Regions from separate parts of the Streptomyces sp. P17 genome, predicted to be linked through region 4. Evidence: riboswitches for the same ligand, from Rfam matches in the RefSeq annotation. Region 4 holds a riboswitch; each other region holds the start of a gene.

The links. Region 4 has a riboswitch for cyclic di-AMP ahead of RMT89_RS02730 (LysM peptidoglycan-binding domain-containing M23 family metallopeptidase). Riboswitches for the same ligand answer to the same signal wherever they lie in the genome.
Region 1: it holds a riboswitch for cyclic di-AMP, as region 4 does, so the genes downstream of both, RMT89_RS16615 (M23 family metallopeptidase) here and RMT89_RS02730 (LysM peptidoglycan-binding domain-containing M23 family metallopeptidase) in region 4, are expected to answer to the same signal.
Region 2: it holds a riboswitch for cyclic di-AMP, as region 4 does, so the genes downstream of both, RMT89_RS01645 (M23 family metallopeptidase) here and RMT89_RS02730 (LysM peptidoglycan-binding domain-containing M23 family metallopeptidase) in region 4, are expected to answer to the same signal.
Region 3: it holds a riboswitch for cyclic di-AMP, as region 4 does, so the genes downstream of both, RMT89_RS25345 (transglycosylase SLT domain-containing protein) here and RMT89_RS02730 (LysM peptidoglycan-binding domain-containing M23 family metallopeptidase) in region 4, are expected to answer to the same signal.

The regions. Positions count from the first base shown of each region.
Region 1 is NZ_JAVRBF010000022.1:95,066-97,812, forward strand. Features, by position in the region: gene RMT89_RS16610 (PP2C family protein-serine/threonine phosphatase) at 1-1,062, shown strand, start outside; cyclic di-AMP (ydaO/yuaA leader) riboswitch at 1,309-1,465, shown strand; gene RMT89_RS16615 (M23 family metallopeptidase) at 1,477-2,505, shown strand; gene RMT89_RS16620 (PrsW family glutamic-type intramembrane protease) at 2,590-2,747, opposite strand, start outside.
Region 2 is NZ_JAVRBF010000002.1:97,692-100,438, reverse strand. Features, by position in the region: gene RMT89_RS01650 (pitrilysin family protein) at 1-1,136, shown strand, start outside; cyclic di-AMP (ydaO/yuaA leader) riboswitch at 1,351-1,514, shown strand; gene RMT89_RS01645 (M23 family metallopeptidase) at 1,527-2,291, shown strand; gene RMT89_RS01640 (GntR family transcriptional regulator) at 2,480-2,747, shown strand, end outside.
Region 3 is NZ_JAVRBF010000041.1:23,729-26,475, reverse strand. Features, by position in the region: gene RMT89_RS25350 (CocE/NonD family hydrolase) at 1-818, shown strand, start outside; cyclic di-AMP (ydaO/yuaA leader) riboswitch at 1,059-1,265, shown strand; gene RMT89_RS25345 (transglycosylase SLT domain-containing protein) at 1,271-1,762, shown strand; gene RMT89_RS25340 (HAD family hydrolase) at 1,772-2,578, opposite strand; gene RMT89_RS25335 (hypothetical protein) at 2,733-2,747, shown strand, end outside.
Region 4 is NZ_JAVRBF010000003.1:116,959-119,705, reverse strand. Features, by position in the region: gene RMT89_RS02735 (DUF6250 domain-containing protein) at 1-32, opposite strand, end outside; gene RMT89_RS02730 (LysM peptidoglycan-binding domain-containing M23 family metallopeptidase) at 174-1,145, opposite strand; cyclic di-AMP (ydaO/yuaA leader) riboswitch at 1,150-1,309, opposite strand; gene RMT89_RS02725 (tyrosine-protein phosphatase) at 1,802-2,587, shown strand; gene RMT89_RS02720 (DUF6126 family protein) at 2,597-2,719, opposite strand; gene RMT89_RS02715 (XRE family transcriptional regulator) at 2,716-2,747, opposite strand, start outside.

The DNA.
Region 1 (2,747 bases), on a different contig from region 4:
CCGCCCGGCCGCACCCTCGTACTGCTGCTTCCGCCACTGCTGATCGCGGGTGGGGTCCTCTACGACCTCATCACCCCCCGCGGCTTCACCGCGATCCCCTTCTTCACCGCCGCACCGCTGGTCGCCGCGCCGTTCTACTCCCTGATGGGCACCGTCGTCACCGGAGCCGTCGCCCTGCTCGCCGCCTACGGCGTCCACCTCCGGCTGGGCTTCGGCATGGACGCGGACACGGTCACCGAGGTGGTGACGGTGGTCACCGTCGCCGTCCTGGCCGTCGGGCTCAACCGCGTCGTACGCCGCGGCGATGGGCGGCTCGCCTCCCAGCGCGAGATCGCCGTGGCGACCCAGCGCGCCGTCCTGCCCGACCCCCTGGAGCGGATCGGCGGCTACGCCATCGCCGCCCGCTACGAGGCGGCGCAGGCCGACGCCTTCATCGGCGGCGATCTGTACGCGGTGCAGGACAGCGCGTACGGCGTTGGGCTCGTCGTCGGCGATGTGCGCGGCAAGGGGACGGGAGCCGTCGCGGCCGTGGCCGTCGTCATCGGGGCCTTCCGGGAGGCCGCCGAGCAGGAGGCGAGCCTGGAGGCGGTCGCGCAGCGGCTGGAGCGGGCGCTGGCCCGGGAGGGCTCGCGGCGCGACGGGATCGAGGCCGTCGAGGGGGTCACGACCGCCGTGCTCGCCGAACTCCCGCACGGCGACGGGGTGGTTCGCGTCGTCAACCGCGGCCATCCGCCGCCGCTGCTGCTGTACCCCGACGGCACCGTGCGCCCGCTGCCTGCCCGGGAGCCCGCCCTCCCGCTCGGCATGAGCGGCCTCGGCAACTGGCCCGACCGCGCCGACGACGCCCCCTTCCCGCCCGGCACCACCCTGCTCCTGTACACCGACGGCCTCTCCGAGGCCCGCGACCCGCACGGCGTCTTCTACGACCCGCAAGCGCGGCTGGCGGGCCGCGGCTTCCGCGATCCCGGCACCCTGATCCGGACCCTCGCCGAGGAGGTGCGCCGGCACTGCGGGGGCGGGATGGCGGACGACATGGCCCTGCTCGCCGTGCGCAGACCCTGACCGCCGACCACGCTGATCGTCACCAGGGGTGATCGGATGGAAGCCCTCCGCATAACAACTGACGTACCGTCAATACCTGTGTGACACCTGGGGCTTGGTCAACTCGCCCGATTTAGCGCCCTAGTGACCTGAAAGTCCGGTCCAAAAACGTTAATGATCAAGTCGAACAGCTTGGAATCCGCGCCCCGAGTCTATTAACGTTCGATAACGCAGCGCGGTCGTCCCAGCCGTCACAAGAGTCGGCTCCGTGCGCACGCGCCGAATCCCGTAAGGGAACCGGGGAACCACCACTTGGGGTGAATCGGGCGTAATCCGCCGTGCGGAAACGGCAGATATACGCGCGTAGGAGACCTTCCTGCTCCGAACCCGTCAGCTAACCCGGTAGGCGAGAAGGAAGGAAAGGAGCACGCCCACGTGGCGTCAAACCGGCCTGCCCCCGAGGCCCCGTTCGTGCCGAGCCAGCGCAGTGAAGAGGCCTACGGCTACGGCAGTCACCGCACCGACGAGGGCCCCTGGGAGGAGTGGAACCCCACCGCGGAGTCCATTCGCCCGGTACGCGGCCGGCACCGCGTCGCCAAGCAGCGTGGCGGCGGACTCGCCCGCAGCTCCACCGTTCTCGGCGTCGGTGTCATAGCCGCCGTCGGCGCGGGCGGCATGGCCAGCGCACAGTCCGGCAAGCCGCCGGTCGCGATCACCATGCCCGACCTGCCGCTGATCTCCGACGACACCGCGGACGAGGCGCCCGAGACCTCGTCCACCCCGCTCAGCAGCGTCGGTGTGACCACCGCCGACGCCGGGCAGGGCACCTCGGACGCCGGTGAGGTGCTGCGCGCCAGGATCATGGCCCAGGCCGAGCAGCAGCAGGACCAGGTCGACACCAAGGCCGCCGAGGCCGCCGCCGCTGCCGCCGAGAAGGCCGCCGCGGAAGCCGCCGCCAAGGCCGAGAAGGAGGCCAAGGCCAAGGCCGCCGCCGCCAAGGAGAAGGCGGAGCGGGAGGCCCGCGCCAAGGCCGAGGCCGAGCGCCTGGCCGCGCTGGCCAAGCAGTTCGCGCTGCCGACCTCCTCGTACACCATCACCTCGACCTTCGGTGAGTCCGGCTCGATGTGGTCCTCCGGCTACCACACCGGCCTGGACTTCGCCGCTCCCACGGGCACGCTGATCAAGGCGGTTCACTCCGGCACGATCACCTCCGCCGGCTGGGACGGCTCCTACGGCTACAAGACCGTGCTCACCCTGGAGGACGGCACCGAGATCTGGTACGCCCACCAGTCCTCGATCAGCGTCAGCGTCGGGCAGAAGGTCACCACCGGGGACGTCATCGGCCGCGTGGGCGCGACCGGCAATGTCACCGGCGCCCATCTGCACATGGAGGTCCACCCCGGCGGCTCCTCCTCCGGCATCGACCCGCTCGCGTGGCTGCGCGGCAAGGGCCTCACCCCCTGACCTCAGCCCCCGTGTGAACCCCGGCGGTCCTGACGACGACCCCCCGACGTCAGGGCTGCCGGTTTTCGGTGTCCGGGACTCCTCTCACGACCGGTACGGGTTGTGCGCGGGGTACGGACCCGCCGGGTACGCCGGATAGGGCTGGTACGTCGGCTGCGACGGGTACCCGTACACGCCGTACATCGGCCATGGCGCCGCCACCACCGGCACCGGCGGGGCCGTGGCGCGGGCCGCGTGGTCGA
Region 2 (2,747 bases), on a different contig from region 4:
CCGAGGAGTTCGCCGCCGAGCTGGAACGCTGCGGCGCCACCCTCGACGCGCACGCCGACCACCCCGGCGTACGCCTCTCCCTCGAAGTGCCGGTCTCCCGCCTGTCCAAGGCGCTCGGACTGCTCGCCGACGCGCTGAGGGCGCCCGCCTTCGCCGACAGCGAGGTCGAACGGCTGGTGCGCAACCGCCTTGACGAGATCCCGCACGAGCTGGCCAACCCCTCCCGGCGCGCTGCCAAGGAGCTGTCCAAGCAGCTCTTCCCGGCCACCGTGCGCATGTCGCGCCCGCGCCAGGGCACCGAGGAGACGGTCGCGGCCATCGACTCCGGGGCCGTACGCGCCTTCTACGAGCGGCACGTCCGCCCCGCCACGGCCACCGCCGTGGTGGTCGGCGACCTCACCGGCACCGACCTCGACGCGCTCCTCGCCGACACCCTCGGCTCCTGGACCGGCTCCTCGGCCGAGCCGCGGCCCGTACCCCCGGTCACCGCCGACGACACCGGCCGCGTCGTCATCGTGGACCGCCCCGGAGCCGTCCAGACGCAGCTGCTGATCGGCCGCGTCGGCCCCGACCGGCACGACCGCGTGTGGCCGGCCCAGGTCCTCGGCACGTACTGCCTCGGCGGCACCCTCACCTCCCGCCTGGACCGCGTCCTGCGTGAGGAGAAGGGCTACACCTACGGCGTGCGCTCCTTCGGGCAGGTCCTGCGCTCCGCCCCCGACGGCACCGGCGCCGCGATGCTCGCCATCAGCGGCTCCGTCGACACCCCCAACACCGGTCCCGCCCTGCAGGACCTGTGGACCGTGCTGCGCACCCTCGCCGAGGGCGGGCTCACCGACGCCGAGCGGGACGTCGCCGTACAGAACCTCGTCGGGGTGGCGCCGCTGAAGTACGAGACGGCCGCCGCCGTGGCGAGCACCCTGGCCGACCAGGTCGAGCAGCACCTGCCGGACGACTACCAGGCCACGCTGTACCGCCAGCTCGCCGCGACCGGCACCGTGGAGGCCACCGCGGCCGTCGTGAGCGCCTTCCCGGTGGACCGTCTGGTGACCGTGCTGGTCGGTGACGCGGCGCAGATCAAGGAGCCCGTCGAGGCCCTCGGCATCGGTGAAGTCACCGTTGTGACAGCCGAGTAGACACACCCTCGGACGTGAACGCGCGATCACGCGCGTGTGGGGCCCTGGTGACGGAAGCGTCACCAGGGCCCCCTTATGTCCGAATTGAGGGAGAGGTTGCCTGTCTGACCTGTGGCATGCGCTACAAAAGCCGTGATCCGTTTGGGGATTGAAAGTTGCCCCGTTTAGCGTCGTGCGGGCTGTCCGTCAGGCAGTGCGCCGCATCCGCGGCACCGGACAGTCATCGCCGAGTCCCCGTACGGCGCGAGCCAGGGGAGCCGGGGACCCACCGCAGTCCCTGGGGTGAATCGGACGCCCGCGCGTGAGCGAGGGGGTCCGTAGGAGACCTTCCTGCTCCGAACCCGTCAGCTAACCCGGTAGGCGAGAGGGAAGGAAAGGACCACCCACTTCATGGCGTTCACGCGCGCCACCGGGAAGCACCGTCGTCCCAGCAGGATGCAGCGCACCACCGCCCGCGCGGCGGGCGTCGCGGCACTCACCACCACCGGCGTCATCGGAACCCTGTCGAGCCCCGCGCTCGCCGCGGACATCTCCGCCGAGCAGACCGCTCTCACCCCCGTCATCACCATCGGCGACTCGGTCGCCGCGCAGATCGACGCCCAGGCCGCCGCCCAGCAGCAGGCGGCCGACGAGGCCGAGGCGAAGCAGAAGGCCGAGGAGGCCGCGCGCAAGAAGGCCGCCGAGGCGGCCAAGAAGGCGCGCGAGGCCAAGGAGCGCGCCGCCCGCGAGGCCGAGCGCAAGCGCCTGAACACCTTCGTCTCCCCGGTCTCCGGCTCCTACGTGTCGACCAGTTACAAGGCCGGCGGCGCCCTCTGGTCCTCCGGCAGCCACACCGGCGCCGACTTCCACGCCTCCAGCGGCACCTCCGTCCGCTCGGTCGGCATGGGCACCGTCGTCGAGGCCGGCTGGGGCGGGGCGTACGGCAACCAGATCGTCATCAAGATGCACGACGGCACGTACACCCAGTACGCCCACCTCTCGTCCATCGGCGTCTCGGTGGGCCAGAGCGTCACCCCGGGCCAGCAGATAGGCCTCTCCGGCGCCACCGGCAACGTCACCGGGCCCCATCTGCACTTGGAGGCCCGTACGACCGCGGAGTACGGCTCGGACCTCGACCCCGTCGCCTACCTCCGCTCGCGCGGCGTGAACGTCTGACGACACCCGCCACCGCTTCCCGGGACCCCGGCTCGCCGAGCCGGGGTTTTCGGCGTTTGTGAGCCCTCGCTGTCCAAAAAATATCCATGGATTCCGGCCCGCCATCGGAAATTCCGGCTCACTGCAATAGAGTCACTGAACACACGTCAGTCATCGACGTTTCACGGGGATTAAAGCGGAGGTCGGTCATGCGTATTCCGGCGCATTCGGTATGCACGGCGATCCGGGACGACATCGTCGCCGGTGTCTACGAGCGCGGCAGCCGACTCACCGAGGAACTGCTGGCGCGCCGCTACGGCGTCTCGCGCGTCCCCGTCCGGGAGGCCCTGCGCACGCTGGAGGCGGAGGGCTTCGTGGTGACCCGGCGGCACGCGGGCGCGTGCGTCGCGGAACCCACCGAGCAGGAGGCCTCCGACCTGCTGGAGATGCGCTCGCTGCTGGAGCCGCTCGGCGCCG
Region 3 (2,747 bases), on a different contig from region 4:
TCGAGTTCGCGGTGGGCGAGGAGGCGTGGGTGCTGGGACGGCCGAAGGTGCGGCTGCGGCTGACGTCGGAGGTGTCGCGCGGGCAGGTGATCGCCCGGGTCTGCGATGTCGCCCCCGACGGCTCCTCGACCCTGGTCACGCGGGGCGTGCTGAACCTCTCCGCCCGCCACGGCCGCGATCGCGCGGTGCCGTGGGAGCCGGGCGCCACGCAGGACGTCGAGTTCGAGCTGAACGGCATCGGGCACGCCTTCCCGGCCGGCCATCGCATCCGGCTCGCGGTGTCGTCGGCGTACTGGCCGTGGGTCTGGCCGCAGGCGGAGTCGGCGGCGGGGTTCACGCTGGATCCGGCGGGGAGTTTTCTGGAACTGCCGGTACGCGCGCGTGAGGCCGCTTCTGACGTGAGCTTCGAGGGCCCCGAACAGGCCGAGCCCCTGGGCGTGAACTACCCGGTCACCCTGGACGAGCCGCGCCCCGAGCGGCTCGTCGTCCGGGACGTGGCCAAGGACGAGTGGCGCCTTGAGGTCGATCCGCGGTACGGCGGCACGCGCGTGTACCCCGACGGCCTGGAGTTCACCGAGGACGCGCTGGAGACGTACACGATCCGGTCCGCCGACCCCTTGTCGGCCCGCGCCCGCTCGGACTGGTCGATCCGGCTGCACCGCCCGGAGCTGGCCTGGGACACGACGGTGCGGACCCGTTCGGAGCTCACGTGTGACGCAGAGGACTTCATCGCCTCGAATGAGGTGATGTGCACGGATGGCGGTGAAGTGGTCTTTCATCGCACATGGGAGAAGCGGATTCCGCGAACGGCGGGTTAATGCGGACCCATTGGGTTGATTGCCCGATTTAAGGTGTCTTGCGCTGGGCGTGAGTTGACTCACGCCCGAGACCCACAGGCGCCTCACAGGCTCTTCTCGATGCCCCTCCCTCGGCGCCCAGTTGAGCCTTGGCGACCGCAAATGCCCATCCCGGTATGCCGCGCGAGCGAAGATCAAACCCCTGGATATGTGAATCCGCTACTTGTTTCGGACATGTGCTCTCGCATACGTTCCCGGCCTGTCGGACGGACGCCGAATCCTGCCGCCGTCCGGCTCCACCGAGATTCTTCGTACGGCAGGAGCGGGGGACCCAGGTAAGTCGCCGGGCCGGACGTCCTCGGACGCGCCGGTACGGCTGGGGGTGAAGTCGCGTGCCCTTTACGGTGCGCGGCCGGGCAGCTCCCGCCCGAACCCGACAGCTCACCTCGCAGGCGCCGGAGAGGAACCTCGCCATGCCTGCTGCCGCTCAGCACCGTCATACCCGCGCCCACCGCGCCCACCGCGTCGCCCGCAAGCTCGCCGTCCTCGGCACCGGAGCCGCCGTACTGGCGCTCCCGCTCATCGGCGCGACCAGCGCCTCGGCGGCCTCCCCGACCGTCACCACCGCCGCCTCGCTCGGGTACGCCAACAACCTGGACGGCTGGATCCGCGCGTCCCTCCAGGTCATGGCCCAGAACGGGATCCCCGGCAGCTACGACGGCATCTACCGCAACATCATGCGGGAGTCCTCGGGCAACCAGTACGCGATCAACAACTGGGACTCCAACGCGGCCGCCGGCACCCCGTCCAAGGGCCTGCTCCAGGTGATCGACCCGACCTTCCAGGCGTACCACGTGGCCGGCACCTCCTACGACCCCTACGACCCGGTCGCGAACATCACCGCCGCCTGCAACTACGCGGCCCAGCGCTACGGCTCGATCGACAACGTCTTCGGGGCGTACTGACCGGGCCCGCTACGGGAAGAGTCCTTCGAGGACGACGGCGATGCCGTCGTCCTCGTTCGACAGGGTGATCTCGTCGGCCACCGCCTTGAGTTCGGGGTGGGCGTTGGCCATCGCGACACCGTGGGCCGCCCAGTCGAACATCGGGATGTCGTTGGGCATGTCACCGAAGGCGATGGTCTCTCGCGGGCCGAGCCCCAGATGCCGGGCCGCCAGCGCGAGACCCGTCGCCTTGGTGATGCCGCATGGCTGAAGTTCGACGGTCCCGGGACCCGACATGGTGACCGTCGCCAGCGAACCCACCACCGAACGCGCCGTCGCCGCCAACAGGTCGTCGGACAGCTCCGGATGGCGCAGCAGCACCTTGCTGATCGGCTCGGACCACAGATCGTCGCGCCGCCCGACCCGCACCGCGGGCAGGGTGGGGTGCGGCATCAGGTACCCGGGCTCGATCAGCGTGAGCCCGTCGACGCCGTCCTGGTCGACCGCCGCGTACACCTCCCCCACCTCGGCCTCGATCTTGCCGAGCGCGGTCTCCGCCAACTCCCGGTCCAGGGTGACGGACCACAGCAGACGGTCCGCGCCGGCGTCGTACACCTGCGCGCCCTGCCCGCACACCGCGAGCCCCTTGCTGCCCAGGTCGTCCAGGAGCGGCCGCACTCTGGGCGCCGGTCGGCCGGTCACCACCAGATGCCGGGCGCCGGACTCCGCCACCCGCGCGAGCGCGGCCAGCGACCGGTCGGAGAGCGTGTCGTCGCCTCGGAGGAGGGTTCCGTCCAGGTCGGTGGCGATGAGTGAATATGCGAGGGGTGCGGCCATGATCAGAGAATACGGACAGGACGCCCCGACGACTCAGCGTGAACCGGACGACCCCGGCGCCCACCACCGCCCCGCGCGCCCCCCTCCAACTCCCTTGCAGTCATCGGCTTCTGGTGAAATGAGGGCACTGCGGTGACGGGCGGGGGCGAGTGGTGTGACGGGTAAGGAC
Region 4 (2,747 bases):
AGGGCGCCGAAGGCTCTTCGGGTGGTCGTCACGGGGCAGGGCTCCTTTGGGCGATCAGCAACAGAAAGCGCTTACCCCTCGGGGGCCCGTACAACACCGAAGACCGGACCCGGGGATCAGGGGTCCGGCCTTCGGTGGCGTGTCAGGCAGGTGGTTCTTCAGCGATACGTCCGTCAGCCGACGGAGACGCCCTTGGAGTTGAGGTAGGCGACCGGGTCGAGGTCCGAGCCGTAGTCCGGCGTGGTGCGGATCTCGAAGTGCAGGTGCGGGCCGGTCACGTTGCCGGTCGCGCCGACGAGACCGACCTGCTGGCCCGCCGTCACCGCCTGACCGCTGGAGACGGACAGCGAGGACATGTGGGCGTACTGCGCGTACCGGCCGTCGGCGAGTTGGATGACGACCTGGTTGCCGTACGCGCCCGCCCAGCCGGCCGAGACGACGGTGCCCGCACCCACGGCCTTGAGGGAGGCACCGGCCGGGGCGACGAAGTCGACGCCGGTGTGGTACCCGCTGGACCACATGCTGCCCGCGACCTTGTAGGCGGTGCCGACGCCGACGCCGGGGGCAGGAGCGCTGAAGCCGCTGGCCGAGGACTGGGCGGCCTGCGTGGTGGTGGTGGTCGCCTTGGACTCGGTCGACTGCGAAGCCTCCGAGGACTTGGCGGAGTCCGACGAGGAGTTCGCGGAGTCCGACGAGGACTTGGCGGCCGGCTTCTCGGCGGTGTCCGTCGTCGCGGCCTTCTTGCCGATCGACAGCTTCAGGCCGGGGTGGATCAGCGACGGGTCGCTGCCGACGGCCTCACGGTTGTCCTGGTAGAGCTTCTCCCAGCCACCGCTGACGTTCTGCTCGTTCGCGATCTTCGAAAGGTAGTCCCCCGACCGCACCGTGTACGTCTTCGCGGTGGCCTTCTTCTTGGTGGCCTTCTTCTCGGCCGCCTTCTTGTCCGCGGTCTGAGCCGACTGGACCGACTGGACCGACTGGACCGACTGGACGGCCTTTTCCGAAACGGACTGCGACGGTGCCGCATGAGCGCCGGTGGCCCCCAGGAGCGGGAGGGCGAGCGCGGCGCCACCGGTTCCGGCGACGGCGATCGAACGGGTGAAACTCAGGGTCTTGGGACGGCGGTGCTTACCCTTCGCGGGCATGGCGAATTCCTCTCCGGCGCCTACGAGGTGAGCTGTCGGGTGCGGACTGGAGATGTCCGGCCGCGCGCTGGGCGCGACTTGACCCCAAGCCTGTTCCGGAGACCGGACCAGGCGGTGGTGCCTGTGGGTCCCCCGCTCCTGCCAGGTACGGGTGAGTGTGTGCGGATTCCGAGCAGCGGCAGGATTAGGCGTCCGCTCGGATTGGTGGCGAACGTAAGCGACCAAGACGCAAAGGGACAAGCAGAAGGTTCCGCCCGAAGGCATACCTCTTGATCCCTTGTGAGAATTCCCCGTCACTTTCCGTGCATTAGGACATGCCCCGTTCCGGCAAATGCCCTTGAAAACCGCCTGAATTACGTGAACATGACGGGCGACGCTCGGTCACGGATATGACGCTGCTCACGTGACGATGCTCCACACCCCTTTATTCCAGAGCGAGTTGGAATGAAGCTTGCAATTCGGACAGAACGCCCAGATGTGACGCAGTCGGATAACCGTCACATCAAGGTCGGCGCGTAAACCCGCGATGAATCAGCAGGGTTTCAACGTTGTTCGCCCGTTTTGCCGTATTCAATGGCGGGTCGGTATTCATGTCGTATCGTCGAGGCGTGCCCGTCGGCGAGCCGAGTCGGCGGGATCCGGTGGGAGGAGCCCAAGTGACGCAGCAGGTCCCGTCGACCGAGCCCGAGCTGGCCGCGGTGCGCAACTTCCGGGATGTGGGCGGGCTGCCCACCACGGACGGACGGCGGATACGGCACGGAGTGCTGTACCGCAGCGGCCACCTCGCGCACGCGACCGAACAGGACGCGGCGTTCCTCGGCTCCCTCGGCCTGCACACGGTCTTCGACTTCCGCAACGCGGCGGACCAGAAGCTGGAGGGCCCCGACGTCGACCTGCCGGGTGTCCGGAATGTGAACCTTCCACTGACCGATCCCGCGGACGGCGCCGAGTTCTGGAAGATGGTCCGCGACGGCGAGATCGAGCAGCTGCGGGAGATCCTGGCCGACGGCAAGGCCGCGAACCGCATGATCGAGTCGTACCGCACGATCGTCAAGGAGCGCACCGCCGAGCACTCCCAGGTGCTGCACGCCCTCGCCGAGGACAGCGTCCCGGCCCTGATGCACTGCGCGGCCGGCAAGGACCGGGCCGGCCTGTCGATCGCGGTGACGCTGCTCGCCCTGGGGGTGGAGCGCGAGGCGATCCTCGCCGACTACCTGGAGTCCAACGCCAAGCACCGCCGCTACAAGGTGCAGCGCAACAACACCTACACCCCCGAGGTCATGGAGCTGCTCAGCCCCCTGTTCGACGCGCGCGCCGAGTACCTCACGGCGGCCTTCGACACCATCGAGGCGACCTGGGGCGGCGTCGGCACCTACCTGGAGCAGGGGCTGAGGGTCACCCCCGAGATCCGCGAGCGGCTGCGGGAGCGGCTGCTCGACTGAGCCCGGCGGCTACTGCTTGGCCCCCAGCTCGAACAGCAGGTAGATGAACGCGGCGAAGGCGTGTCCCACCGCCAGGTAGATGATCAGCCGGATCCACAGGGCGCGCGGGAACTTCTCCTCCATGTCGCTCATGGCATCTCTCCGGGGGTCGCGCCCAGGC